3 regions of the Chryseobacterium sp. JV274 genome follow, and region 3 is predicted to be linked to each of the others. Evidence: riboswitches for the same ligand, from Rfam matches in the RefSeq annotation. Region 3 holds a riboswitch; each other region holds the start of a gene.
What was found. A riboswitch is a leader RNA that binds a small molecule or an ion and turns the genes downstream of it on or off. The one in region 3 is predicted to bind cobalamin.
Positions count from the first base shown of each region.

Region 1: another riboswitch for cobalamin. It lies ahead of CHRYMOREF3P_RS15960 (TonB-dependent receptor plug domain-containing protein); the one in region 3 lies ahead of CHRYMOREF3P_RS07810 (acyl-CoA thioesterase).
Region 2: another riboswitch for cobalamin. It lies ahead of CHRYMOREF3P_RS08460 (TonB-dependent receptor plug domain-containing protein); the one in region 3 lies ahead of CHRYMOREF3P_RS07810 (acyl-CoA thioesterase).

Region 1 is NZ_LR824569.1:3,461,481-3,471,592, forward strand. It holds gene CHRYMOREF3P_RS15915 (heavy metal translocating P-type ATPase) at 1-856, shown strand, start outside; gene CHRYMOREF3P_RS15920 (hypothetical protein) at 1,628-1,990, shown strand; gene CHRYMOREF3P_RS15925 (YHS domain-containing protein) at 2,200-2,475, shown strand; gene CHRYMOREF3P_RS15930 (SCO family protein) at 2,462-3,139, shown strand; gene CHRYMOREF3P_RS15935 (superoxide dismutase) at 3,327-4,001, shown strand; gene CHRYMOREF3P_RS15940 (hypothetical protein) at 4,006-4,377, shown strand; gene CHRYMOREF3P_RS15945 (MbnP family protein) at 4,576-5,406, shown strand; gene CHRYMOREF3P_RS15950 (cytochrome-c peroxidase) at 5,399-6,448, shown strand; gene CHRYMOREF3P_RS15955 (transporter) at 6,461-7,408, shown strand; cobalamin riboswitch at 7,499-7,684, shown strand; gene CHRYMOREF3P_RS15960 (TonB-dependent receptor plug domain-containing protein) at 7,793-9,823, shown strand; gene CHRYMOREF3P_RS15965 (YncE family protein) at 9,820-10,112, shown strand, end outside.
Region 2 is NZ_LR824569.1:1,816,991-1,827,102, forward strand. It holds gene CHRYMOREF3P_RS08430 (GNAT family N-acetyltransferase) at 1-175, shown strand, start outside; gene CHRYMOREF3P_RS08435 (DinB family protein) at 293-805, shown strand; gene CHRYMOREF3P_RS08440 (L-threonylcarbamoyladenylate synthase) at 1,108-1,656, shown strand; gene CHRYMOREF3P_RS08445 (nuclear transport factor 2 family protein) at 1,764-2,108, shown strand; gene CHRYMOREF3P_RS08450 (CCA tRNA nucleotidyltransferase) at 2,146-3,564, shown strand; gene CHRYMOREF3P_RS08455 (YncE family protein) at 3,727-4,782, opposite strand; gene CHRYMOREF3P_RS08460 (TonB-dependent receptor plug domain-containing protein) at 4,803-6,629, opposite strand; cobalamin riboswitch at 6,661-6,838, opposite strand; gene CHRYMOREF3P_RS08465 (T9SS type A sorting domain-containing protein) at 6,965-8,257, opposite strand; gene CHRYMOREF3P_RS08470 (helix-turn-helix domain-containing protein) at 8,430-10,058, shown strand; gene CHRYMOREF3P_RS08475 (tetratricopeptide repeat protein) at 10,055-10,112, shown strand, end outside.
Region 3 is NZ_LR824569.1:1,678,024-1,688,135, reverse strand. It holds gene CHRYMOREF3P_RS07855 (MarC family protein) at 1-2, shown strand, start outside; gene CHRYMOREF3P_RS07850 (hypothetical protein) at 8-208, shown strand; gene CHRYMOREF3P_RS07845 (chorismate-binding protein) at 537-1,523, opposite strand; gene CHRYMOREF3P_RS07840 (PaaI family thioesterase) at 1,682-2,110, opposite strand; gene CHRYMOREF3P_RS07835 (1-acyl-sn-glycerol-3-phosphate acyltransferase) at 2,156-2,743, opposite strand; gene CHRYMOREF3P_RS07830 (PspC domain-containing protein) at 3,059-4,780, opposite strand; gene CHRYMOREF3P_RS07825 (PadR family transcriptional regulator) at 4,792-5,121, opposite strand; gene CHRYMOREF3P_RS07820 (XAC2610-related protein) at 5,640-6,338, shown strand; gene CHRYMOREF3P_RS07815 (HD domain-containing protein) at 6,340-6,930, shown strand; gene CHRYMOREF3P_RS07810 (acyl-CoA thioesterase) at 6,988-7,371, opposite strand; cobalamin riboswitch at 7,490-7,670, opposite strand; gene CHRYMOREF3P_RS07805 (hypothetical protein) at 7,704-8,504, opposite strand; gene CHRYMOREF3P_RS07800 (GEVED domain-containing protein) at 8,764-9,855, shown strand; gene CHRYMOREF3P_RS07795 (hypothetical protein) at 9,909-10,112, opposite strand, start outside.

The DNA.
Region 1 (10,112 bases), 1.8 Mb from region 3:
AGTAAGCATGAACCCTGAATTTAACAAAGAAGAAATCCTTCAGATGGTCAATGCCCTCGAAAGTAAAAGTACCCATCCGGTAGCAACAGCTATTCACAATTATGTAGGAGATATCAATCACGCCATTCCTTTAGAAAATGTAGAAGAAATTGCCGGTCACGGACTGAAAGCGACTGTTAACGGTAAAGAACTTCTGGTAGGGAATTTTAAGCTGATGGATAAATTCAGTATCAGTTACGATACCAACCACTCCAGTATTGTTTACACCGTGATCGCAGTAGCTTATGACAAAAAGTTCGTAGGGTATATCACGATTGCTGACAGCATAAAAGAAGATGCTAAAGAAACCGTAGACAATCTGCATAAAATGAATGTAAAAGCTACGATGCTGAGCGGTGATAAAGGAACCGTGGTGAAATATGTAGCAGATCAGCTGGGAATTGACAATGCATTTGGAGATCTGCTGCCTGAAGATAAAGTAAATAAGGTTAAAGAAATCAAAGCTAAAAACCAAACGGTAGCTTTCGTAGGAGACGGAGTGAATGACGCACCTGTAGTTGCTTTAAGTGATGTGGGAATTGCGATGGGAGGTTTAGGAAGTGATGCCACTATTGAAACAGCTGATGTCGTGATTCAGGATGATAAACCGAGTAAAATTCCAATGGCAATCAACATCGGGAAACAAACGAAAAAGATCGTTTGGCAGAATATCATTCTTGCCTTCGCGGTAAAAGCAGTTGTTCTTATCCTGGGAGCAGGAGGGTTGGCAACCATGTGGGAAGCTGTTTTTGCAGATGTGGGAGTCGCATTGCTGGCAATTTTAAATGCAGTGAGAATTCAGAGGATGAAATTTTAAAAAGCAAATAATAAGCACAACTAAATTATATTCAATAAAGGCTCTGCTGAATTTCAGCAGGGCTTTTGTTTTAAATTATACATCATACCATTGAAATCCATATTATGCTATTGAGACTTCTATGGAGTGACAATGAGACTGCCTTCGCTTTCCGTATAAACTATGACTGACAATTACAACTAGTATAAAATGATACCCATAGTTTGTCATTCTGTAAGAATCTAATGATCAGTCTCATTATTATCAGTTTTAAATTTTATCGCAGATAAAATCTTCGCGTCTTAAAACAGTAAGCATTTTAAAAAAAACTTGCGTCTTTGCGTTTCCAACATCACATCAAAACTTAATTTAGAAAGGTAAATAGGTTTTTTGTTGGATAAACGCAAAGGTGCAAAGAAGATAAAAATTGTGTTATTTTTAAGGGCGCAAGAAAATCAAAGATTTTCAGCTAGTTTACTTCTTAATTGAATGTCTTATTCAAAAACATTAAGTATTCGGAAACATTTTTAGCGCCTTTATTATTTCAACAAAATAAAAAAGCTCTGCCAAAAACATCAGCAAAGCTTTTATCAACAAGATTAAATTGAATATAAAGAACTAAATTTTAGTTTAGGTCTAAAGTTTCAATCAAAGTTCGGGATAATATTATATCGGTGACAGGCACAGTTTTGTAATTTTTATGGGTAACAGTAAACAACCATAATGACATTCATCATAAATCTATTATAAAACAATTTTGAAGTAGTATATTTGTAACAGAGAACTAAAACATTGAGGTTATTCATTTCCATATTTATCATTTTTACCGTTGCAGTACGTCCCGTTTTGCCATTGGTAAACTATGCTGTGAACTATGATTATATTGTGAAAAACCTTTGTGAGAACAGAAACGTACCCCAATCAACATGTAAGGGAAAATGCTACGTGGAAAAAGAACTGTCAAAAACAGAAAAACAGTCCAATAGCTCCCAAACAATAAAGATTGCAGGATTAGATGTTTTTATTTCTCATGATATCCTTTCTTTTTCTTCTCTTTTGAATTCGGAATCTCTTTCTGAAATTCCTGATTCAAGCTATTTTAATTCTCACTCTTCAGAATACTTTTCAAGGATATTCCATCCTCCGTTGGCTTAATTTCTATTATAAACTATGTTTTTAGTTGATGAAATAGAAGTGCTTAAAACTTTTATTAATAAGTCATTAAAGATATATTCTACAATTAAAATGAATAATTGTAAGCTGTTAGAATACACTATTTCTTTTTGAAGAATTCTGTGTTTTTTCAGACTTATGCATTGTGCCATAATTTTATTTAACATTATTAATTTCAATTTAACATTAAAATGAAATCTCTCATTATTATGACTGCCCTGCTGTCCATATCAATACTGTCGTGTGCCAAGGAAACGCCTCAGGTAAAGCATGCAAGCCATATGGACTCTTCAGGAAAGAAAATAGAAAATGTACTGGTCGTAAATGAAGAAGATCCGATCTGTCACATGAAGACTGCCGGATCTCTTAAAGATACAGCAGTATATAAAAATAAAACGTATGGTTTTTGCAGTGTTTACTGCAAGGATGAATTCAAAAAAAGCCCTGAGAAATATGCCCAAAAATAAAAAAACCAATAATAAAAGTAAGGTAATCATACCGATCGCATTATTTGCATTGCTTTTTCTGGGAATAGGGATAGGAATGGGGTATTTTAAAAAGAACCTTTATACCGTGATGAAAGTTCCCGATTTTGAACTGACGGATCAGAACAGCAAAAAAATCACTAATAAAGATATGTTGGGTAAGGTATATCTTGTAGAGTTTTTCTTCAGCAAATGTCCTACAATATGTCCGGTGATGAATACCAATATGAAGGCTATTCAGAACCAGGTCAATGATCCCAACTTCGGCATCATTTCCATCAGCATTGATCCGGAAAATGATACCCCTGAAGCTTTAAAAGAACATGCTAAAAGAATAGGGGCGACATCTCCCAACTGGCATTTCCTGACAGGAGACCGTACATACATTGGTGATCTTGCTGATAAATTTAATATCTACGTAGGTGACAAGGAAGATGAAGGAGAAAGCCTGAACCACAGCGGAATGATTGCCCTGGTAGATCAGAATGGAAATATCAGATGCAGATATAACAAAGAAAATATGCCGATTCTGTATTATTCAGGATTAAATTATGGAGATCCGGAAGGTAAAACACCTCTGCTGACGGGAAAGTATCACCCTGACAGAGAAATCCTGATTGAGGATATTAAGAAATTATTGAAATAAGGGAGATGGGAGCGCGAAGCTGGAAGCTGGAAGTTCTTCCAGACGGTAAAGCTGTAGCGGTTTTTAGATAGCTATAGAAGTAAATAGAAGTTGAAGGATTTATACTTTAATGCCAATTACTTCCAGCCTCCATCTCCCATCTTCCAGCTTAGCAAAAAAACATTGTTCAACCATAAACAAAAACGTTATGAAGATTTTGAAAATAGCTGCTGTAACTGCAGTTTTCGCGGCCCAGTTTACACTGGCTCAGTTTAAGCAGACACCTCTGCCATACGCTTATAATGCTCTGGAAGGAAATATTGATGCCCAGACTATGGAAATTCATTATTCAAAACATGCGGCAGCATATGTAGCTAACCTGAATAAAGCAATTACAGGAACTCCACAGGAAAAGGAAACGTTGTTTCAGATTCTTTCCAATGTTTCAAAACTGCCTGTTGCAGTAAGAAATAATGCGGGAGGACATTATAACCATGAACTGTTCTGGACTGTTCTGACCCCTCAAAAAAATACACAGCCTTCTGCAAAATTAGCAAAAGCCATCACTGAAACTTTCGGAAGTATAGATGCTTTTAAAGAAAAAATGGCTAAAGCCGGAGCGGATCGTTTCGGTTCAGGATGGGCCTGGCTTTCTGTAGGAAAAGATGGAAAATTGTTTGTTTCCTCTACTCCTAACCAGGACAACCCTTTGATGGATGTGGTAGAAGAAAAAGGAACTCCTATTTTCGGAATTGATGTCTGGGAACATGCTTATTATTTAAAATATCAGAACAAAAGAGCAGATTATCTTACCGCTATCTGGAACGTGACGAACTGGAAAGAGATCAGCAGAAGATATGACGAAGCTTTAAGTAAGAAATAGTCTGATGAAATTATTTTACAGCATACTTTTTACTTTATATATGGTGCTAAGACCTTTGGTGCCAGTGGTAGAGTATGCTGTAAATTATGATTATATCATTAAAGTTCTCTGTGTGAATAAATCCAGGCCAGAAATTCACTGCAATGGAAAGTGTTACTTGAGCAAAGAGCTGGCAAAAGCCAATAACGAGACAGAGTCTACTCCTTTCAATAAAATAAAAAACTCAGGACAGAAAATTCTTGATATATATACATTGCCTGAGATAACAGAGGTTATCATTACTGGAAAAATTATACTTTCCAATTTCAACTTTATCTATGAAACAGCATATTCTTTTCTGTTTCTGACTCACATTTTCAAACCACCGGTTTTTTAAGTTAAACCATCACTATTCAACCACAAAAGTCACAAAGCTTACATCAATTAAAAATCAAAGATTTAAAAAAGTGTAAGTGTTCTTATTGTGCATAAAATCTATCACTTAAAAACTTAAGTGTAGGAACTTTTGTGCCTTTTGTGGTAAAAAAGAATGTTTTCACATTACATAATTAGTATTCAACTTAAAAAATCAACAATGAAAATCTATAAATTTTTATCACTATTCTTTATTGCCTTTACTTTATTCTCTTTTGCAGCCTGCGAAAGTAGCAGGGATGCCGAAAATCCACAGGATACCACACCCGGAAAACTTCAGATCAAATTTGAAAACGGATTTAATAATGTAGGAGATGTTGTTTTAAATCAGACGGTTCAGACTTCTTCTCAAGGACAAAAACACAATTTTTCGGCTTTAAAATATGTCATTAGTAACATATCACTGATAGACGAAAACGGAAATGAATTTAAATACAATGAAAACAATCCTGATAAAGGCGCTTTCATAGTAGATCAGGCGGATGCGGTAGCCGGAATTATATACCTGAATCTGGATGGTATTCCGAAAAACAATTATAAGAAAATAAAATTCGGATTGGGAATCAGCCAGAAAGCCTACTTACTGGGACAAGATGGTCAAGCGGAATTCTGGACAAAAGCCAAGCAGAAAGGGCTGACGTGGTCATGGGCTGCCGGGTATATTTTTGTGAAACTGGAAGGGAAATATGGAAATGATGCCCCTTCAAAGGAATTTATGAATCATACAGGAAATATGGGAAATGTTACCGCTAATGAACAGGCTGACCTATACCGTGAAATCACATTGGATCTTCCGACAACAGCAAGAGTGACGGGACAAATTCGTCCTTCTGTCCATATTCTTGCGGATCTGAATCAGTTTTTGAGTGGAGATAAAGCGCTTACCCTTACTACAACTAATGATATGTTGATGGGCTCAAACCAGCATTTGGTAGACGTTACCAATAACCTTACCAAAATGTTTAAAGTAGACCACGTTCACAATGATTAATTTTCTTATTAAAAGGATGTTGGTTCTGCTTGTATTGATTATGAGCTGTATTTCCTGTTCTGATGAGGTGATTCAGCCACTGGAAAAAGATGAAGCATACAATCTGCAGTTTCCTTCTTATTTTCCGGAAATGACTTTCGATAAATCAATCAATCTGGTAACCAAAAACGGAGTAGAGCTGGGCCGAAAATTATTCTATGAAGGAAGACTTTCCCGAAACAATACCATTTCATGCGGCTTCTGCCATATTCAGGAAAATGCTTTCACCCATCACGGACATACCGTAAGCCATGGTGTGGATGACAGAATAGGAATCAGAAATGCGCCACCCATTCAGAATATGGCTTTTTTGAAAAGATATATGTGGGACGGTGTTATTCATAACCTCAATGAACAACCGATAAGCCCTATTACAGATGTCAATGAGATGGACAGTTCTATACCGGAAGCCATTTCAAAAATAAAAGATGATCAGAAATATAAAAAACTTTTCAGGGAAGCGTACGGAGATGAAACCATTACCGGAGAAAGAATTCTAAAAGCACTGTCACAGTTTATGGCTTCTTTAATTTCTGCAGATTCAAAATATGACAGGTTCAGGCAGGGAAAAGAGCAGTTTACTTCTACAGAATCTCAGGGAATGGCTTTGTTCGGACAGAAATGTGCCTCTTGCCATAGCGGAGAATTATTTACCGATGAAAGCTTCCGTAATACAGGAATGTATTATAACACCGAGTTCAAAGATGCAGGGCGTTACAGAGTTACTCTTAATCAGGTAGACTGGATGAAATTCCGTGTTCCAAGTTTGAGAAACGTAGAATATACAGCACCTTATATGCATGACGGAAGGTTTTACACATTAGATGCTGTACTCAATTTCTATTCAGATCAGGTGGAAGATAATGCGAATCTTGATCCTCAGCTGAAAAAGAATGGTCATACAGGAATAGCCATGAATAGTCAGGAAAAACAGTCGATTATTGCTTTCCTGAAAACATTGTCCGACAAAAGTTTTATATCCAATCCAAAATTTGCAGAATAATTTATAGAAAACATGAAGAAGATTATATTGATACTAAGTTTGATCCTGTTTAATCAGTATCAGGCAAATACCATTAGAGACAGTGTTTATAGCGCTCCGGATACCTTTAGCAGATTCGATTTTGATGATGACTGTGATGCATGCGGTTGTGCGGCCGGTAACGGATCATCCGGTTTTGAATCTTTGCTGAATCCACAGTTTATCGGAATCAAATATTTTGCACAGCATTACAAAGCAAAAGAAAATTTATTTGTAAAAGATCTTACACAGGATCAGTATTTTAATACCTTACAGCTTTGGGGAAAAATTCCATTGACTAAAAAACTAAGTGTATATGCAAGTCTGCCATTTCATTTTCATGAAAAAAGGACTATGCAGGGAGATATCAAAATCAACGGAATCGGAGATCTGAACCTGATGGGAATCTATCAGCTAATGAGCTCTAAAGATAATTTCCATCACGTGAGCGGAGGTTTGGGCGTGAAAATTCCTTTGGGAAAGTTTGATGAAAAAGGAGCATCCGGAGTCAATCCGAGTTTTCAGTTGGGAACAGGAAGCTGGGATTATCAGGCGGCTTTGAATTATAAATTTCAAAAGAATAAAGTAGCTGTATTGGTCAATACAGACTATACAATCAAAACGGAAAATAAGAAGAATTACCATTTCGGAAACCAGTGGAACTACGCTGCAACAGGATTTTATCAGGTTGCAGGAAATGAAAAATCTATCTTTTCTGTAAAAACCGGAGTGCAGGGAGAAGTGTATGCTCAGAACAAGCAGTTTGATGAAGCCCTGCCCAATACAGCCGGAAGTGCATTGTATGGGAAGATTGGGTTTGAAGCCTCTTATAAAAAACTGAGCCTGGGAAGTGAACTCATGCTTCCTATGTATACCCATTTGGCTGGTGGTGATATTGAAGCAAAATCCAGATTTAGTATTTTCCTGAATATCGGAATTTAAATAAAACCCCTTTTTAATCATGTTAAAGCTCCTTCGGGAGCTTTAATTGTTTATGAATCATGATTTTAATTGGGGGTTAGGAATAATTTTTTATCTTTGCCGAAATTTGGTGAGCCCTAAAAAGCTCTTAAAAGGGAATCCGGTGAAAATCCGGAACAGACCCGCTGCTGTAAGCTCCGCACCAAGATTTTTGAAGAATATATCCACTGTTTTTTAATGGGAAGGATTTCAAAAATGGAGTAAGTCAGAAGACCTGCCAGAAAATAATCGTTTGACGCTTTCGTGGAATAAAGCTTAGGACATCAATGATTCTGTGCAGTGACAGCTGTGCTTTGTCGTTGTATTCTTATATCCATTAGCGTCTTCATTATCCTAAATGAGCTAATGGCGGCAAAATTAACTATATCTGCAATTCATAAAGCTGTTTTCACAATACTGGTGTTAACATTTCATCTTTTGTCTTCTCAAACCAAAAAAGACAGTGTTCAGGAAGAATCAATCAAAGGGATCAACCTTTACAAGAAAAACTTCAAAGAAATTCTTCCGGCACAAACCCTGCAGGGCGAGCAGCTGGAAAGACTGAACAGTCATTCTGTAGCAGATGCTCTTCGGTATTTTTCCGGTGTTCAGATCAAAGACTATGGAGGGATTGGCGGATTGAAAACCATTAATGTCCGAAGCCTCGGAAGTCAGCATGTAGGCGTTTTCTATGATGGAATTCAACTGGGAAATGCACAGAACGGACTGGTAGATCTGGGAAGATATTCTTTGGATGATCTGGAAGAAATATCATTGTATAACGGGCAGAAAAGCGAGATTTTTCAGCCGGCAAAAGATTTCGGTTCTTCGGGATCTATCTATTTACAGCCTAAAACGCCTGTATTTAAAGGAATAAAGAAAACCAATCTTGTGATAAGAGCAAAAAGTGCCTCCATAGACCTTTTTAATCCGTCATTCCGATTGGAACAGAAAATTTCAGACAGAACTTCTGCCAGCTTCAGTGGAGAATTTCTGCAAAGTGATGGGATTTACAGATTTCGGTATGCCAAGAAATATCCTGATGGACAGCAGGCTTATGATACGATTGCAAAGAGGCAGGACTCAGATATCAAAGCGAAACGTTTTGAAACTTCGTTAAACGGAACTTTAAATAACGGAAGCTGGAATGTAAGAGGCTATGGTTATATTTCAGACCGTGGAATGCCGGCTCCTATTGTGAATGGCCGTTTTGGAGGAAGAGGAGCAAGACTTTCTGATGAAAATTATTTCGTGCAGGCCAATCTTCGGAAAAAACTGTTTCCCAGATTTGAAACTCAGCTGAAAGCAAAGTTTGCCTACGATTACACTCATTTTATGGATACTGTTCGCTCACAGTCTATTATTCATACCGATAACACCTATATCCAACGAGAGCTCTATCTTTCCTCATCCAATATCTATTCTATCACATCCAATTGGGATGTCAGTCTGAGCGGGGATTTTCAGTACAATAATCTGGATGCCAATCTGGATAACTTTTCTTATCCTACACGTTACACTACATTGGTTGCATTGGCAACAACGTATCAGTGGAACAGATTCAAGATCCTGGGCAGCCTTTTAGGAACTTTTACTTTTGAAGAAGTAAGAAAAAATAAAAGACCCGGAGACAGCAGAGAATGGACCCCCGCTGTATTTATGAGCTACCAGCCTGAAATAATTCCTGAACTTACTTTAAGAGCTTTCTATAAAAGGATTTTCCGACTGCCAACCTTCAATGATCTGTATTACACTAATATCGGAAATACTTACCTGAAGCCGGAATTTACCAATCAGTATGATGTAGGATTTACGTATCAGAAGAATTATAAAAACCGATTCTTTACATCCTTTTATGCTAAAGTAGACGGTTATTACAACAAAGTACAGGATAAGATTGTTGCAGCCCCTAACGGAAGTATGTTCCGCTGGCTGATGATGAACCTTGGACGGGTTGAAATCATAGGTGCTGACGTGAATGTTCAGGCAGAAATGCAGTTAGGAAAAGTAAAACTGAGACCCTTGCTTTCCTACACTTACCAAAGTGCAAGAGATATGACAGATCCGGAGGATACATTCTACCGAAATCAGATTCCTTACACACCATGGCATAGTGGCTCCTTCACCCTGATGGCGGACTATAAAGACTGGAGTTTCAATTACAGTGCGATGTATGTAGGAGAAAGGTATGATGTGAACCAGGACAACATTCAATACAATTATGTACAGCCTTGGTATACCCATGATCTGTCTGTTCAGAAAAAATTCAACTGGGCGAATCATCAATTTAAAGTAAGCCTTGAGATGAATAATATTTTCAACCAATATTATGATGTAGTGATCAATTATCCGATGCCGGGCAGAAACTTTAAACTTATTCTAAACTTTACCTTATGAGAAAACTAAACTTTTACTTTTTATTTCTTGTCTTAGCTTTTCTTAGTTCATGCCGTACGGATGATATTATTGTCCGCCAGGAAGTGGTAGAGGGACTTCCATCAGAAAATACAGCAATCAAAGGTTTCTACATGCTGAATGAAGGAAATATGGGAAGCAACAAATGTACCTTGGACTTTTTTGATTATACCAAAGGAACCTATTACAGGAACATCTACGCGGAGATTAATCCGAATGTTGTAAAAGAGCTGGGAGATGTTGGAAATGATATTAAGATCTACGGAAGCAA
Region 2 (10,112 bases), 140 kb from region 3:
AAAGGGCTATTCTAAAGAATTAATTGAAGAATCCAAGGAGCACTGCCGTTCATCAAAAGCATGTGGTATCCTTTTAGAAACAGGAAAAAGCAATGATATCGGGAATCAGCTGTATCCAGCCTGCGGATTTGAATTGTATGACTCTGTGAACTTCTACGAGTGGAGCAATTCATGAGTAATGAGAAATCAGTAATGAGTAATTTTATAAAATATATTCATTACTATCATTAACTTTCTGTTGCATTCTCTATACCCACACCCCGAAATCAATTTATAAAAACAAAAAAATAATATGACCGATTTTCAAAAATACATTCAAAGATATTTAGATCAGATTCCATCAGGGAACTGGCTAAACGAACTGCAGATATCAGCTGATAAAACCATAGGAATTTATTCTAACCTTACCGAAGAGCAGTCTCATTTTGCTTATGCAGAAGGAAAATGGACATTAAAAGGACTTCTACTCCATTTATCGGATACGGAAAGAGTTTTCCAATACAGAATATTAGCTTTCGCAAGAGGAGAAAAAAACAATCTTCCAGGGTTTGATGAAAATGAATATGCCGATCAGTCTTTCGCCAATGAAAGAACACTGGAATCTCTTCTGGAAGAATACAAGCTGGTGAGAAAGTCTTCCAAGATTCTATTAGAAACGCTTACGCCTTACGCCTTACAAAATACAGGTACAGCCAATGGCCATGAAATTTCTGTGGAAACCATCGGAAAGCTGATTGTAGGACATAATTACCACCATCTGAATATTATTGAGGAAAGGTATTTATCGAAGTTGGGATGGATGTAGGAGATTAAAAATAAGTTTTAATTAAGTTTTGGCTAAAGCCAGAGGATTTGTTCCTTTTTTATTTAAATGGGCTAAAGCTCATTTCTATTGAATAAGATAGCATACCTAATAATCGTTGAAACATTTTTTAAATGCGTCATAAAAACATCAATAGGAACGGGCTTTAGCCCGTTTTCACGTTTTACACCATTCCATTGGCTTTAGCCAAAACTTATCAACATAACCACATTTACATCCTGATTTTTTGTCTGAAATCCATAGATTTTCTACCTTTATCCACTCTTTGAATTTCACATACAATTATGGAACATATTATTGAAGTATTAAAATCCGGAGGAACAATTCTTTACCCTACAGATACCATTTGGGGAATTGGTTGTGATGCCACTAATATAGAAGCTGTCAATAAAATTTTTGACATCAAAAAGCGCGAAAAAAACAAATCCATGATCATTCTTGTAGAATCTGAAAAAAGACTTCAGGATCTGGTGGATGTTCCTGAAATAGCATGGGACATTATTGATCTTAGTGAAAAACCTGTAACGATCGTTTATGAAAATCCAAGAGGTTTACCCAAAGAACTTCTTGCGGAGGATGGAAGCATCGGAATACGTCTTGTAAAAAATGATTTCTGCAAAAAACTAATTACAAAACTGAACAAACCTCTGGTATCTACCTCTGCCAATTTCAGTGGCGAGAAAAGCCCATTGAAATTCTCTGATATTTCTGAAGAGATGATTGGTCTTGTAGATTATGCAGTGGAAGAAGACAGAGAAAAAGTTTCAAAATACGCTGGTTCTTCGGTGATCAAAATATGGAGTGACAACAGAATAAAGGTTCTTCGGGAATAGAAATTCTGAACCTTTTTGTTTATTTTTTAGAGTCTTGTCAGTTCATATCGGCAGGATTTCTTTTTTTTAATTCTATCTTTGCAAACTCAACTCATAAATTATTTGCTATGAATCATCAGGAATTTGCTCAAATGTGGGTTAATGCATGGAATTCTCATGATTTAGAGACTATTCTTACCCATTATTCGGATGATATTGAGATTACAACTCCCATGATTGCGATGGCTACAGGCGGTAAAGAAAGTTCTTTGAAGGGAAAAGAAGCTGTCCGTGAATATTGGAGAAAGGCATTGGAAAAATTCCCAAATCTCCATTTTGACCTTATTCATTCTACAGCGGGAGTAGATTCAGCAGCATTATTTTATAAGTCGATTATGGATAAACATGCTGTTGAAGTCATGTTTTTTAATGAAGATGGAAAAATTAATAAAATGTATGCTCATTATGATTAATGGGTTACATGCGTAGAAATTGTCACTATTATTAACGATGAAAATTAATCTTAATCAAAATAAGAATTTAAAACTTTTTAAAATAATTTCTGAAGCAGCAGAAAGGAATAACCAGTCCGTGTATATTGTGGGTGGTTATGTACGTGACCTTCTGATGAACAGAAAAGCTTCTACAGATATAGACTTTGTAACAGAACAAAGCGGTATAGAGCTTGCTCAAAATGTAGCTCAAGATATAGATCCTAAATTAAAGGTTTCCGTATTCAAAACTTATGGAACAGCAATGATTAAGTATAAAGAACTTGATCTTGAATTTGTGGGAGCAAGAAAGGAAAGCTATACCGAAAACAGTCGAAAACCGGAAGTAGAAGGAGGAAGCCTTGAAGATGACCAGAAAAGAAGGGATTTCACCATCAATGCGATGGCTATTTCTTTAAATAAAGATAATTTCGGAGAACTGATTGATCCGTTCAATGGGGTTGAAGATCTTGAGAATGGAATTTTAAGAACTCCTTTGGAACCGGCTCAAACCTATTCTGATGATCCGTTGAGAATGATGAGAGCGGTACGTTTTGCTTCAACTTTAAATTTTAAAATTGAGGAAAACTCTCTGCAGGCTATCCAGCAGGAAGCGGAAAGAATCAAGATTGTTTCTATGGAAAGAATCATGGTAGAATTCAACAAGATTATGCTTTCTGAAAAACCGTCTGTCGGATTGAGGCTCATGGAGCAAACCGGTCTTATGAAGCTGATTATTCCAGAGCTGATCGAACTTAAAGGAGTGGAAGAAGTGGAAGGACAAACCCACAAAGATAACTTTTACCATACTTTAGAAGTTGTAGATAATATTTCTGTGAATACAGATAATCTTTGGCTTCGTTGGTCTGCCTTACTCCATGATATTGGTAAAGCTCCTACAAAAAAGTTTGTAGAAGGAACAGGATGGACTTTTCATGGACATGAGTTTTTAGGTTCAAAAATGGTTAAAAACCTTTTCCAGAGATTGAAATTACCTTTGGGAAGTGATATGAAATATGTTCAGAAAATGGTAAAACTTTCATCGCGACCTATTGCCCTGATCACTGATGATGCTTCAGATGCTGCATTGAGAAGACTTTTATTTGATGCCGGTGAAAACCTTGAAGATCTTTTTACCCTTTGTAAAGCTGACATTACAACTAAAAACTCCAAGAAACAGGAAAAGTTCAAAAGAAACTTTGAATATGTAGCGGTGAAGATCAAAGAAGTGGAAGAAAAAGATCAGGTAAGAAACTTCCAGCCGCCTATTACTGGTGAAGAGATTATGCAAATGTTTAATCTTAAGCCAGGCCGTGAAATTGGTATTTTGAAAGAGAAAGTAAAAGAAGCCATTCTGGAAGGTGAAATTCCCAATGAAAAAGAGGAAGCCACAAAATTTGTGATTGCTGAAGCGGAAAAACTGGGATTAACAATCTAATTCAATCTATAGCTAATATAAAAGCCCGGCGGGATGTTCCATCCCGCCGGTTTTTTTATTTTCACAAGGAAAACAAAGCCGGCCGGTTTCAAAAGAAACCGGCCGGAAAAAAACACAAATGATGAAAAAATAAAAAATTATTTTTTTATATACTGTGAAGTATTATGGATTCAGGTAAGTACCGTTAGCACCAAGACCTCCAGTTTTAATGGATCCCATCTTGCTCCCTGTAGCTGCTGAATATATTACCATTTCACTTTCTTCTGTAAACTTCTTAACGTCTGATGCAAAGATTCTTCCATCAATAACATTAAATCCATAAAGCGTATAATAAGGTCCACCATCCGCTGCTGTTAATAACGGACTTGCAGGAACTGTTGGTGTAGCTAAGCTTGTTGTATATACTTTATTGACAGAGCTGAAATAGAACTTATCGTTATCAATCTGAAGATTTGTAGCATTTGGAATTCCTGTCAAAGTAATTACCGGTGTTATAATTCCTGCGCTCGTAATCTTGTAGATATAAGAATCTGTAGCTGTTGAAGAAATTGTGTAAACATTGGATTTGTAAGATACAGTGTTTCCAATCTGACCATTCGGAATGGAAATTTCAGTTTTGCTATCGTTGGAAGTATTGATATACGTAATCTTATTTCCAAATCCTGATGAAGCATTCTGTACGAAAACATTTCCTCCTGCTTCTACTGTTTTATCAGAAACATCAGCCATGTTGATTTTACTTACAAATGAATAATCAGAAGCTTTATATTTAGTTACACTTTGAGTATGAGCAATGAAATTGGTGTTGGCAACATAAATAAATCCATTCGCAAAAGTAATTCCTCTTGGATTATCAAGCTGATCTGAAATGACTGCTAATTTCTTAAATGTATAACGGTCTACTACAACAATTTTGTTCGAGTTGTTTATCACAAGATAAGCCTTATTTCCGTCAAGACCAATGGTCTGAAGAACGTCACCTAAGATTTCTTTACTATTGTTATAACCATATACATCGTCCTGCTTCAGGCTTAAATCTCTTGTAAGAAATGTTACTTTAGCCCCCTGGCTGTTGAAGTTACCTTCATTAGAGATAAAATATCCGTTCTGGTAAGTGATCGGAGACATTTCAAACTCTGCAGAGTCACTTGTACATGAAGACATGTTAAACAATAAAACCACTGCAAATAATACAGTTAAAAGTTTAGTTATTCTCATAATTTATTCAATTTAATTTTTTAAAAATTTATTGCCGCATACACACTATAGTTTCTTTTCGGTAAAGGATAAAAAGAAACCGTTTTATAATAAGTATTCGTTAGATTATTCACTTTAAATCCTAAAGTATACTTTTTTGCCAGTGTTGCTGAAACTCCCATATTTAAAAGAAAATAAGGATCTATTGCTTCTGATCTTTTTTCATCACTTGTAGTGTAAGTAACGCCATTCACCAGTCCCTGTGCGAAAAACTTAAAGAAACCGTATTCATAATCTACATTGGCCATTCCTCTGTGCATGGGAACATAAGGTCTTTGCATTTTAGTTTCCTTATCAATAGATTTTGCATAATAGTATCCGGCATTAGCCCGGATTTTATGATTTCCCAATTGTTTGCTGAAAGACAATTGAGATTCCAATCCGTAAGATTCAGATTTATTGACATTAAATGCCTGCCAATACCCCAAAGCAGTAGGCAGCCATACAATAAGATCTGTAATGTTCATATAATAAGGAGACAAAGTAAGTCTGAAATCTCCTACTTTGAACTCATTCACCATATCAAACTGGGTAGACGTTTCCGGTCTCAGATCTTTATTTCCTCCCGGCTCATAATAAATATCATTAAATGACGGATATCTGAAGTTTTTTGACACGTTAACGCTTACATCATACCATTTTGCGGCACTCCATTTTCCAGAGAATGAATACATAAACGGAGACTTCACATCTTCCACAAAATCTTTCTTAAATCCACCCTCAAAACGCAGGTCTTTAGTAGCAAAATACCTCAGCAACCCGGAAACAGAGCCAATATTTCTACTGACACTGGATATTCCGCTCTGATATCCTTCACCTTTATTGATCTGAAATTCTCCGATAAGATTAAAATTCCACTTAGAATTCAGAAAATAATTGAAATCATTTTTAAAGATATAGTTTTTCCCTGTTCCCCCACTTGATTTAGGCTGGTTTAACGAACCGAAATACTGAAAGTTTTCTTCTGTATAGGCCGCTTTAAAAGAGTTGCTGAACTTAGTTTTATTCCAGTCCCAGGAAAGAAGGCTTCTTATACTTTGAGTTTTATATTTTGTTTTTGTTCCCGTTTCTTCATACACAGGATAATGCTGTGAAGAATCGAAAAACTGGCTTTGCCACGAAATTTTATGATCGTTGGTTATTTTATAGGATGCACCTGCATTGAATGTGGTATTATAGTAATTTCCATTTCTGTTGATGTAATTCAGATCGCTTACCTCATAATTGTTTTCACTTACAGAATAATTTCCGGAAGCTTTAAAACTGAACTTATCATTGCTGTAAGAACCTTTTACAAAATTATTATAGGTATTAAAGGAAGCCACCTCAGAAAATAAAGAACCATGGAAACCTTTATTAAAATCAAGGGTATTATTCAGGTGAATACTTCCCCCAATGGCACCACTTCCATAGACTACACTTCCACCGCCGGCTTTTATACCGATCTGATCATAGCCAAACAAAGCAATATTATTGATATCTCCCTGTCCTAAAAAACTGGAGTTGATATTAATCCCATTCCATACAAATGCAGTCTGCTGAGCGGTAGTACCCCGGAAAGATGGTGAAGAAACAGCCCCTCGGCCATTTTCTTTGATAAAAACCTGTGACTGAAATCTCAGGAGCTCTGAAAGATTACTGGAGTTTTTCTCGGCCTCTTCTGCCGAAATTATTTTTACGGGATGAAAAAGTTTCACCCTATTCATCTGGTTGTCGAAGACATAAATAGTGTCTATGGTTTTCTCTTGTCCAAAAAGAAAACAGCCATAAGATGAAAAAAGCAGTACTAAAGATCTTTTTATATCCATACTTTTTTACTTTTCCTCCGAAAGCAATATGTTTTTTGATTATAATGTTGGCAGGTCTCCTGACTTTCGCATTCTGCTCCTTCCCGTTTTAGACAGTGGTTGTTTGCAGAAACTTTTATTGCGATTTACAGTTGCGGGGACAGTATGGGAGTTACACCCAATTCCCTTTTCATTCCAAAATACTGGAAACCAAAATTTTTGCAAAGATAGTTTTTTATATGTATTTGCCAAAAAACCGGCTTTTACATCAAAAATTTCAGACTTTTGCAAATAAAAAACAGCCGCTTTCAAAATTGAAAACGGCCATCATCCCACTACTTTACTATTTATATATGTTATTTTTTAATGAATTTATAAGCTTGTTTTTCTCCTTTCACAGAGTATTGCAGAATATAATCTCCTTTTGATAAAGATGAAACATCAATTTGTCCTTCCACAGTATTGAATGATTTCACCCTTTGCCCAACCATATTATAGATTTCTGCTTTTTCTATTTTTCCTGTTCCTTTAAAATAAAGCACATCAGTTACAGGATTAGGATAAATGCCAACACTATTTTTCTCTTTCACGGTATCATTTACTGATAAGAATTCAGAAGTATCCAGATAAAAAGCAACTATTTGACCTGAAGCATTCGTCCCTGATCCGGCAATTTTCTTTCCGTCTTGTGAAATCGCCAGAGGAAGTCCCATCGTTACTCCATTCGTTGCAATTCCTAAGGATACTGCATAATCATTCAGATTAATTCTTCCGGCAGATGCAGTCCAGATAAAACCTTCTCCCGACATTGGAGGTGCTCCAAATGCTCTGTAAAAACCAATAACTCGTGTTCCATCAGCTGAAATTCCTGTAGCTCCTCCTTTGAAATTGAACGAAGCATTAGGATGTGTTATATAAGTCAGTCCGCTTGTAGCATTCCAAACATAAGGATTAGGATTTGCAGATCCTATAATGGTATTTCCATCAGCCGAAATTCCGCCTGCTTCTCCTACATTATTCCCGTTATTATCTGTAATAAAACTTTCTACTCCATCCTGCCATTTTGCACCGCTTCTTGTTCCGGTTGGCTCATCCTGCCACCCTACAATCACTGTTCCTGCCGCATTGATTGCATTTGCCCTGGAACTGCGTCCGGAAACTATACTTCCCAGGTCAACCATTCCGTTTACGTCATCCCATTTCACAGCATGTGCGTTCGCAGCAGTAAGAAATCCTAACCCTACAATAGTATTTCCGTTAGGTGACATTCCCCATGTAGAACTTACACTGCCGTCCCAACCGGTAGGAACCAGCCCTCCTCTGTTTACCCATGTGGAAGTAGCTACATCATAAGTTGATATTTCATTAAATCCTGTTGCAGAATTTGTAACAGAAGATGATATTTTGGTTCCATCGTTTGAAACAATCGTTCTCCCTGCGGCTGGATATCCGTTTGATATTGAACCTATCTGTACAAGTCCGCCTGCTGCATTCCATTTATATACTCCTCCTGCACTTGTATGCATACTTACTACTCCATTATCTGAAACTGCACCTACATTATAATTTCCCAGCCCTATTACTGTAAGCTGTGCTGCTGCAAAACTAAATTTCAGAAAAAGACAAGCCGTCAATATTTTTATTGACATTCTGTAAAAATTTTTCATATTTTATTATATTTAGCGTTCCGAATTGGTGAAAACAATATTAATACAATATTTACCCTATCCAAAGAAATAGACTTTCATAATTCGTGAATTTTAAAAGAGTTTAATTTCTAAACAAATAATAATCAATTAGATACAAAACATCATTTTGAATATGGATTTTACCCGAACTATTCAAAAAAGCACAAAAAACAAACTATCAAGACAAAAATTATTTCAAAATAGCAGAAAAATATTACTGTTTATTTTCATTTGCTGTTCTTTTATTACCAGTGGACAGTCAGGTCCGGACTTTAATATTTTGGCAGATAAGGCATTTCTGAAATTGTATCAGAATTCTGACGAATGCATCAGCTATACTCAGGGAATCCTCGTAAGTGATCAGAATACAGAGCATAAAATTGTACTGCAAAACATTATTTCACAGGCTTTTGCTATGAAAGGCGATTACATACAATCTGTGAATATTTTTGCGCAGAAAGAAGATGCCGATCCGAAAAATGAACTTTCTTATTTTATGCAGGTTTTCAGTGATTATAATCTTGCTGACCAATACCAAAATCTGAGTCTGTACAATCAGTCAAAAAGAATTATTACCCATCTTTTATCTGATCAGAAGCTTCTTAAAAGTAATGATGCCGCATTACGAATAACCACAGCAAAGCTGTACCAACTGCAAGCTTTGAACTCAGGAATCAATAGAGATTATCCTGCAGCATTCAAAAACCTTGATAAAAGTAATCAGTACCTCAGCGATCATAATGAAGAAAACAGAATATTAAAAATGGAAAACAGAATTTTCCGCTCTTCTTATCTCCTAAAACAAAATAGACTTGTTGAATATAAAGCGCTTATAGAAAATATTATTTCTGATCTTGAACACCAGACCAATCAACCATTTCTTTTAGGTTTAGCGTATGAGAATCTGTCCCAGTATTATTTTTTGAAACAGGATTACACAACATCTGTTGAGAAACTGGAAGCTGGACTCTTTTTGATTGAAGATCTGTCTTTTAATAATTTAAAAATTAAAATTTACGAATCATTATCCCGCAACTATTACGCACTTCATGATGATGTAAAATATCATCAATACAATAAACTCTATAATGATTTAAAAACAAAAACCGATGCAAGCTCGAAAGAAGGAATACGATATATTGTAAAACTTGTTGAAACCAATCAGAATAAAAATATTGAATTTCAAAAACTGATGTTCCTTAGGTCCTTCTTACCTCTGGCTCTCATTCTATTCCTGATTATTATTGGCCTGTCCATCTATTTTTTAATTATTAAAAGCAAAAATAAAGATTTAAAAAAGCAGTTTGATTTCTTTAAAAAACAGAGCAATGAGAAACCTCAACCCATTTTATTAAATAAAGCTTCTACAACAGCAAAAGATGCCGGTTTCAACAAAATATCGAGGGAAAAAGAAGATGAAATCCTTCAGAAACTTGAAGAGTTTGAAAAATCCAACGGATATCTGAATAAAAATATGTCCTTATCTATGCTTTCCTCTCAAATGGAAATTAATACAAAATACCTTTCTGAAGTCATCAACAACAAAGAGAAAAATTTCAATGGATACATTAACAAACTAAGGATCAATCATATTGTACAGCTATTAAGGAATGATTCCACCTTTCTTAATTATAAAGTAAGCTATCTTGCAGAATATTCAGGGTTCTCATCACACAGTGCCTTTACAACCGTTTTCAAATCCGTCACCGGAATGTCTCCCAATGCCTATATTCAGGAAATCAGTAAAACCAAAACCGTATGAAATCACTTTTAAAAATATGGCCACTGCTCCTGGTATCCTTTTGTATTTTCACAA
Region 3 (10,112 bases):
AAGAGTCATGAAGAAGTTTTATAAAGTATTTTTAGTACTGTTTATTGTATTCATCGCCATCAATCTTTATGCGATCAACTGGCAAGCGACAGATATCTTAGGAGATGAAGATAACGTTAGGTTTGCGTTCTCAGCTGGAGCTGCTGCATTAGGCCTTATTTTGCTTTTTGTAATGGATACATGGAGTAGAATCGGTTTAAAGAAATAATTGAATATTTCATATAGATATAAGCCTCTTTCATTTTGAAGGAGGTTTTTGTTTTATTAGGTAGAAGGTAATAGGGATTAGGAAATAGGTTATCTTAAATACAATTTTGGTTTTTTATATTCAATATAGGTGTGCTTTGGTCTGTTCAAACAAGTATAAAACCTCAATTGGCATTAGTCGAAGCAAATTATTACGCAAAGTTCGCAAAAATGATTATAAACCATTTTAAAATCGTTCGCAATGGCGTTACACTCAGCAAAGAAAACTATAGGCAAATATCTGCGAAAATCCGGAAATCTGTGGTTAAATAGTACAATCAATCAAGATATTAAAAGTTTCCGGAGTTCTGTGAAATAACCAGGTTTTTCAATATGGCTTCAGACTTCAGTTCCGTTTCTTTCCATTCTTTCTCCGGATTGCTTTGAGCTGTTATTCCACCTCCCACAAAAACATGTACAGAATCTTTATAAAGCCTTGCACAGCGTAGATTTACAAAATACAGAATACTTTCTTCGGTTTCAACTTTGATATACCCGGCATAAAATTCACGTGGAAATTTTTCGTATTTACGGATATTCTCATTGCAAAAGTCTTTTGGAATGCCACAGACAGCAGGAGTAGGGTGCAGGTCCTGAATAATACGGTCAAGGTCTTCTGCTTTAATATGGGTCTTAAAATCTGTGCGTAAATGCTTTATATTTCCTGAAATATGATCATAGGTTTCCGAATGTTTTACATTGTCAGAATAATTGTTAAGAATATCCTGAATATAAGTAGTAACAGGTTTCTGTTCTTCAATTTCCTTTTCAGACCATTCTTCAGATACCGGAAGAGTACCGGCAAGGGCCATGGTTTCAAACTCGTGGGTGATTTTATTGAATTTTCCTAAAACTTCTGAGAAAGCCCCCATCCATGTGTTTTGCCCGTCGTTAAACAGATATCTGAAAGCATTGGGATAAGAATTACACAAATTTTCGAAACTTTCTCTATAATTGATTGTCTTGAAATCTGTAAAAATCTTCCTTCTTGAATAAACAAGTTTAGGCAGATTGTTTTCTTTGATTACTTCAATCACTTGCTGTAGAGTATTACAGTATTCTTCCTTCGTTTCAGCAGCAGAATTTGTTGAGTCACTGATCAATTCTTGGTTTGTAATTGAAGTATGGGTAAATTCTTCAGCATTAACTTCAACAATATTTCCATGGAAACTGATTTGATCTAAACCATTGTAGGAATAAAAATTGACTGCATTTTTTATATTTTTTTCATCAGCAGACAGTAGTCTTTCGTCAAAAGGGAGTTTGAAATAAATCATGAGCTATGAAGGAATTTTTGAAAATCAATGACCAGAAATAATATAAGGACTTTCCGGAGTAATTTTCCTTTCTGCAAAGGTATTACTAGTCTTAAAAATGTCAAAATAAAAAGAGCTTAAATTTATTTTAAGCTCTTTATTTTTTATGTTGTGGTAACTTATCTGTTAATGATATTATTCGTCATTGTTGTATGATTGATCAAAACACCTTTTTCATCACGGATTTCAATTTCTGAAACGTGCATGGATTTTCCTTTTCTGATAAAACGTGCAGTAGCCGTTACAATGCCGTCCTTTTTGCTTCTTAAATGATTGGAATTGATATTGGTTCCTACTCCGTAATATTTTTCACCATCAATGAAGATATTAGACAGGCTTGACCCTAAAGTTTCGGCCAAAACACAGCTTGCTCCTCCGTGCATAATTCCAAACGGCTGATGTGTTCTTGGAAGAACAGGCATAGTGGCAGTAAGGGTTTCATTTTCAAGATCAATATCGATGAATTTTATTTCAAGGGTTTTGGCAAGCGTTACATCTCCCCAGTTATTGATGAATGCTAATATTTCTTCTTTTGTCTGACCTTTCATTTTTTATAATTGATAAATGATGATTGATTAATTTCGTTTTTAGCTTTATTCATTACCGGTTCCCATGATATCAGGATTCCAGTTTTCGGGAACTTTCGGGACAATATCATTTTTTATATAATAGTCCTGAATTTCCTTCATAATTTCTGAAAAGGGAACGGAAGCTATTCTTTCGTAAGGAATAGTATAACCCAGGTAAACAATATTTCTTTTGAAATCACCTGCTGCCAGTACAATAGGAACTTTTGCAGCGAGGGCCATATGATAGAATCCTTTTCTCCATTTCGGAACCCAGCTTCTTGTTCCTTCCGGGGTAATAACAAGACTGAAATCTTCTTTGGAAAACTGGTTGGCTACAAAATTCACCAGATCATTTTTCTGGGTTCTGTCTATACCAATACCGCCAAGACCTTTTACGATACTTCCGTACCAGGCTTTGGTGTGGGCATCTTTAATAATGATTTTTAAAGGTTTTTCCAGTGACCAATAGGCGAAATTTCCTAAAATGTATTCCATATTATGGGTGTGAGGTGCTACCACTAGGATACACCTGTTCAGGTTGTTAACATCGCCCTGCAGAACGACCTTCCAGCCTAATATTTTTAACATTGCTTTGCCTATCAGCTTTTTCATAGATTTCTTGAATTAAAAACAAAAAAGTATAACCAAACTTTGGTTATACTTTACAAATATATTGAAATATTATCGCTCTTAAAACAAACCGCTAATTAAATCTACGATTTTCATTACGAATTCCATTGCAAATTGTATCATGATAAAGCTGTGTTTTTGGTTGGTTGGTTATTAAATTTTAGCTCTACGAAATTAAACCTTTTTTTTTACATAAGAAACTAAATATGGTTTTATTTTTACTTTTCTGAGAGAAGAAGAGTGTGAATTTCAAACGGTTGCCATCCACTCACACCTTCTACCACTCTCTGAAGTTAATTATTTAGTTTGTATGGAAATTTCGTTTTTTCCGTCTTTGATTTTGATGTCCATATCTTTATTTGATTTTTTGATATTGGACACTGCAGAATCAATTACTTTCTTTGCCTGGTTGTTCGGAACTTTTTTGCCATTTACGATGATACTGTCTTGATCATCAGAGTTATACTCAATACTAGAACCGTTTACCGTGATTTTATTTTTTTCAATTCTAACGCCGTTGTTATCTTCATCGTTGTCCTGATCTTCATCATTGATACCATCTCCGTCTAAGTCACCATCAATATGGATATGGTTTTTGTTCATTGAAATAACCACTGCTTTTTGCGGAACTACAAGTTCATATTCCAGGCTATAGTCTCTGAATCTGTGCTCATATGGATATTTGATATAGTTTGGAAGTAGTATTTTGTTGTTTACAACTTCTACAGGAACTGTCAGCTGAATAGGGAAATTGTATCCTTTTCCTTCTTTTTTGATGATCAGATAAGGTGTTTTAATATCTGGCTTTCTTGTTACGTCTACAGAGATATAGTCTTCTTCATACACTGATCTTTTGTCAGAATAAATGTCATTATTATAAGCTTTGAAATTCTGAGGAATATTGATTTGCTTTACATCTACATACACTGTATCTGAAGTAGTGTTGATGGCCACATTCTCTACATCTTCCTTACTTCCTCTGTAGATCATGTCTTTTTTAGCCATGCTTATTCCGAAGTACGTTCCCAGTCCGATCAGAAGAAGAAATAAACCTCCTACTACCCATCCGATATTTCTCAGTTTTGTTTTTGGAGAAAATATCTTAATACTTAATAAGCTGAAAAGAATTGCTGGAATTAAGCTTCCGATTACCATCATGGCTGCCAATACTTTATCAAGACCCTGGTCATCCATATAGAATCTTATTTCATTGGCACCAGGAAAGTCTGTATCCATTCCGAAAAGACCGAATAATACAAATACTCCGATAATGCTGCTTACAGCCATCAATACGAAGAATCCTCCTACGATATACTTGAAAACATTCCAGATTCCGCTGCTTGCATTGTTGATATAAGGTTTGTTTTCGTTGTATATTTCTCCGACCCTCTGAGTAGATTCATTGGCAAACTGAACCAATTTATTAGACTCATTCTTAAGATTGTCGAAGTTCATAGGCTTTCCCTGCATTTTCAGGAAATCTGCTGCTGTTTCAGCTTTTGGAAGTACGATCCAAAGGATTACATATAAAAGACCGATCAGTGAAGATGAAATGGCTGCTGTAAAAATTCCTAATACAAAGATTCCCAGCCAGATTGCTCTCATTGCGGTAATATCCATTCCTACATATTGAGCTAAACCTGCGCAAACCCCTGCTACTTTTTGTTTTTCCGGGTCACGGAACAGTTGTTTTTTATCGGAATAATAAGTTCCTGAATTGGTATTTCTGGCAGATGTTTTTTCAGAAAAATAAGCCTCTTCCTGTTCTTCAATTTTTTCCGGGCTTCCGATCTGTGCGATTACCTTTTCTACATCGGTATCATTTATTACTTCACGTTTTCCCAGAGAATCTTTGAAAATCTCCACCATTCTTATTTCTATGTCATGCATTACCTCATCAGCTTCAGAAGCATCCAGTGAGCTTCTCAGAGCGTTCAGGTAATCGCTGAGCTTTATATATGCGTGTTCTTCTATTGTAAAAGAAAAACCTGCGAGTCCTATTGAGAGTGTCTTGTTCATAGCTTTGTTTTTTAATTTTGTTGGGTGATGTTTTTTACTGAGGCTGTCAGCTCATTCCATGTGTTTTGAAGTTCATCCAGGAAAAGTTTTCCTTTTTCTGTGATCTGATAATATTTTCTGGGTGGTCCTCCTGTAGATTCTTCCCATCTGTAAGAGAGAAACTCTCCGTTTTTAAGTCTTGTAAGAAGAGGGTAGAGGGTTCCTTCCACTACATCCAGTTTTCCTTTTTTCAGTTCGTCAATAAGATCAGAAACATACATTTCGCGATTATTGATGAGACTTAGAATACAGAATTCCAGAATTCCTTTTCGCATTTGCGCTTTGGTATTTTCGGTATTCATCTTTGATAAGTTTTGTTAATTAGTTATATAATTTTCGAAGTTCGGAACCTAGCTAGTTGTACCTATTTCGATTTTACATTACAAAGATATGTAAATAAAATGGTATTATGCAATACAAAGTAGTGAAATTTTTAAAATAAATAGTATAAATATTTGATAATCAGATTTATAAATTTTACTATGAATTTTGATAAGAATGAATTTGATCAAAAAATGTTTAAATTTTAAATGAAAATGAAAGAAATAAAGAGAAAAAAAGTTATCATTCATTAATTATTGCTCATTACCCAAGATATAGCCCCGATAGCAGCGGTTACCTCACAGCGGCTTGGGTTCAGGTACGGAGCGAGGAGTATGAGCGTATAGCGGGAAATAGCTTCTTATTACTGAACACTCTTTTATTTAAAGGCTGTTAAAATGTTTCAGATCCTTACAGATAATAAGGCCGGAATTTTGAGATCGGTATTATGATTCGTATTTTTGTTAGGAAAAAAACACCTAAATCACTTACTATTACCATGAATTTATTCAATAAGTATAAACATTTACCGGCTTTTGTTTTACTGGGGCCTGCATGTTTCGGACAATATCAGTTTGAGGTTAAAAATGCATCAAAGAATTATGATGCAATCATCCAGGTAGAAAATTGCTATGATGACCGGTGCAGCGGCAAAGGAACTGTAGAATTGTTTGATCATAAAAATACAAAGGTACAGACTTTTGCATCGGATAATCTGGTGTTGGAAACAGATCAGACTGAAAAGCCCAGGCTGGGAAAAATGATCCAGCTGACAAATAAACAGAACTCTGTAATCATTAATGATTTTAATTTTGACGGAACTGAAGATATAGCGGTAAGGAACGGGAATATGGGAAACTATAGCGCTGCTTCCTATGACGTTTATGTATTCAACAGTACAAGAATGGCATTTGTGAAGAGTAAAGAACTTACGGATCTTGCGTCCAGTGCTCTTGATATTTTTGATGTGGATGTGAAACGTAAGCGCCTGATCTCCTATGGAAAATCTGGCTGTTGTGATATTTTTACCACTGAATATGCTGTTGTTCCCAATAAAGGACTTGATAAAGTCTTTGAAAAAGAAGAAGATATGACGGTAGAAGGCCGCGTAAAAGTGATCACTAAAGAAAAGATCAATAATAAGTGGGTAACCAAAACAAAGGTGTACCCTTCAGAACAATATAATAGAGAAAAGTAAGATGAAAATTCAGAAAGAGATTGATTTTATCCTGGCAGTGGATGCCTTGAAAAATGTACAGCGAAGAAATTATAATGCTGACGATTCCCGAAGAGAGAATACTGCGGAACATTCATGGCAGATCATCATTCTGGCTCAGATTCTTTATCCATATGCTAAAAACCGTGCAGATATTGATCTGTTGAGAGTGATAAGAATGCTTTCCATTCACGATTTGGTAGAGATAGAAGCTGGGGATACCTTTATTTTTGATGAAAAAGCAATGGTAGGGAAGTTTGACAGAGAGAAAGCATCTGCACAAAAGATTTTCGGTATCCTGGATGAGCCTTTGCGTACAGAGTTCTTCAATCTATGGCTTGAGTTTGAAGATGAGAAAACACCGGATGCTATTTTTGCCTGTGGAATCGACAGAATTATGCCATTTATCTTAAATTCTCATACTTCAGGAAAAAGCTGGACGGAAGCCGGAGTAACAGAAAAACAAATCCGGAATATGCTTGAAAATGCTATCAGCAGAGCATCGGATGAAATGGGAGAAGCCTTTGAACTGCTGCTGAGCAGAAGCCTGGAAACTGAAAAAGTTGTGAAATAAATTTATTGAAAATAGAATAATTTTCGGGCGGCCTTTGGCCGCCCGAAAATTTATCATTTATAGTATCTGAATTGGTTTCTTGAATTCGTCAATCGCTACAAAAGTAAAATCACCTACAATGGCTTTTTCTCTTTCATAGGAATACATCTGCTCGGTATAGATCTCAACATTTACTTTCATACTTGTTTTTCCTACGTATGAAACTTTGCCAATCAGTTCAACAATAGTTCCGGCTGGAATAGGTTTCTTGAAATCGATCTTGTCACTGCTCACTGTTACCACTCTTTTTCTGGCAAATCGTGTGGCTGTAATAAAAGCTACTTCGTCCATCAGCTGCATGGCCGTACCACCAAAAAGGGTATCGTAATGATTGGTTGTGTTAGGGAAAACCGCTTTAAAGATTCTGGTTTCGGATGCTTCAATTCTTTCTTCTGTAGTCATATATCATTATTAATTAAAGCGAAATGAAAACGATATTAAAACAACAGAATAATGACAGGAACTTAAAGAACCCCCTGAAACAATCCATCAGATCAATACAACTTCAAATCGCGAAAGTTATTTGTTTAAAGAAATAGGCAGGTCTCCTGACTTGTAACATCTTTTATCTCCTTCCCATGCCTCGCACAGTGGATCTTTGATAAAGATTTCAGTTACTTACAGTTGCGCGACAGTCCGTGATTTTCACACGGTTCCCTTTTAATCTGCAGTGATGCAGAACCAATTCCTGTGATGAATAAGCGTAAAACTTTTCGAGTGCAAAAATAATGAATTTATTCCGGATTATGGTAAATAATCTGGCTGATTACTCTTCCTTTCTTGATGGTCCACAGCGTGGTGTATCTGTTTTCTCCTGAACCGTTTATCATGTATAAGAAAATATTATCGGTGTCAAGGGAGGTTACGCCAATATTCTCAAAATCCATAGTAGGCTGGAACATGTTTTTGATGGCTTCTCTTACAAAGACAGAACCTCTTCCGGGTTGTTGTACTCTGATTGATTTGATCTCAGTCATTCCTTCAGGAAGATCATTTCCGATTCCCCAAGGTTTTACTTTATCAATGGTAAGAAGTTTTCCTTCCGCATCTTTTTCCTTTTTACGGTAGCCGGCATTGGAAGGGTAGATATCAATCACAACTTTGCTTCTTTGGGCAGTAGGAACTTTTGGATCAGAATTATCTGTGAAAATAAGTGATTTTCCGTTTTTGGACCTGGAGGGAGTATAGGCCGGAAGCTGGTCTATATAAGCAATACGTTCTTTATTGACCATTCCTTCTTTGTCCAGTGTTTCATAACGTACAAATGGTTTGTCTTCATCCTGTTTTTCAGGATATTTGATCCAGATCCACTCTGTTTCTCCGGGAGCAGGTTTTACATAAACAAATACATCTCCTTTACGCATACGGATCTTATCTACAATTTTTCTGTAATTGTCTTTATGAACCCGTACATTGGCATATCCTTCTTCAGCTTTTACAACTCCGAAAGGAACTTTATTCTGCCCTTTTACAAAGGCTATAGATAAAATACTGAAAGCGGATAAATAGAATGCTTTGTTTATGAAAGTCATCATGAAAATTTTTTGATCCCCCAAATATATAAATTAAATGCTTTTCAGGAGATAATTTATACCATTGCAGTTCTTTAAAATCTTGTATTTGTTTCAGATGGATTAAAAATGCAGATATCTTATGGGATTATTTTGTATAATAGGTGTGATTTTTGGCTTGTAATTTAAAATGTATTGATAAAATATAACAATAAATGAAATATTTATAAGAATTATTTCAAAAAATGCTCTATTTTTCAGGAGAATTTAAAAACTAATAAACATGACAAAAAGACTACTTTATGTATTCTCTTTTATTTTGGGTATTTCAAGCTTTCAGGCAGAAAACAAGATAGAAGCAGGATCAAAATCTTTATTTTATTGTGATACAAATGCTCCAACAGATGTTGTGGTATCAAATGTTAGCCTTACTTCCGCAACGGTTACCTGGACTGCCGACCCAAATACTCCGAACAATTATGTAAGATACCGGAAAGCTGGCAGTACCACCTGGATGATAGCAACGGGATTGTCTGGGCAAAATGTGTTTACTATTGGTATGTTAGAGCCCTGTACAATTTATGAAGTACAAGTTGCAAAAATATGTAACACGATAACGGGAACATGGTCCACTCCTATATTTTTTACAACAGTCATCAATTACTGTGCAAGCGCTTCTACAGATACCAGCATGATGCATATTTCCAATGTGACAGTAAACTCCACAGGGGTTACGGCTCCCATGGTCAGCAACTCCGGCTCATCCAACTATACAGATTACAGAAGCGATGTAAGCCGTAGAATAAAGTTTTTTGTAGGAAGTGTGGGCAATAAACTTTCGGTAAGTAATAGCTGGACCGGAACTCCAGGTACAACAACGGTAACTGCATGGATAGATCTCAATGCTAACGGCATTTTTGAATCCAGTGAAAGAGTAATGGTTGCCAATAATGTTACTCAGGCAGCTCCGGCTGTGTCTGTATTTAATATTCCAAGTTTTGCAACACTGACAACGTGTGGTACTGTAATGCGAGTGGTTTCAAGTCAAACTACACCTACAGATGCTTGTGGGACATTCACCTATGGCGAGGTTGAAGATTATGGGGTAGATATTATAAATCTCACACTAGGCGTTGGAGAATCAGTAAAATCTGTACAGCCTGAAATTTATCCTAATCCGGCATCTGATATTTTAAATATTTCCGGCACTTCAGAAGCAGCAAATTTTGAAATTTATAATGCTGTGGGACAAAAAACAGGAGAAGGTAAAGTTTCAGATCATAAAGTGAGCCTTCATCACCTTTCAAAAGGTGTTTATTTCATCCAGCTGAAAGACAGAGAAAGAGTAACCCGACTAAAATTCATTAAGAAATAAAATGAAAAAAGAGTGTTTGAAAAAACACTCTTTTTTTATCTGCAATATAGTTTTTAAGATTTTGTATTTTGTTGTGTAGAACCATAAATGGCTTGGGGATTATTTTTCAGAAAGTAAGAAAAGATCCCATAGAATAAAAGAACGAAAAGATATAAAACGGAACATAGATAAAACGCAGTCCCGAAACCATAGCTGATCGAAATATCACTTCCAAATCCCATCGCTATTTTATTATTTCCAAATCCTTCCATATTAGA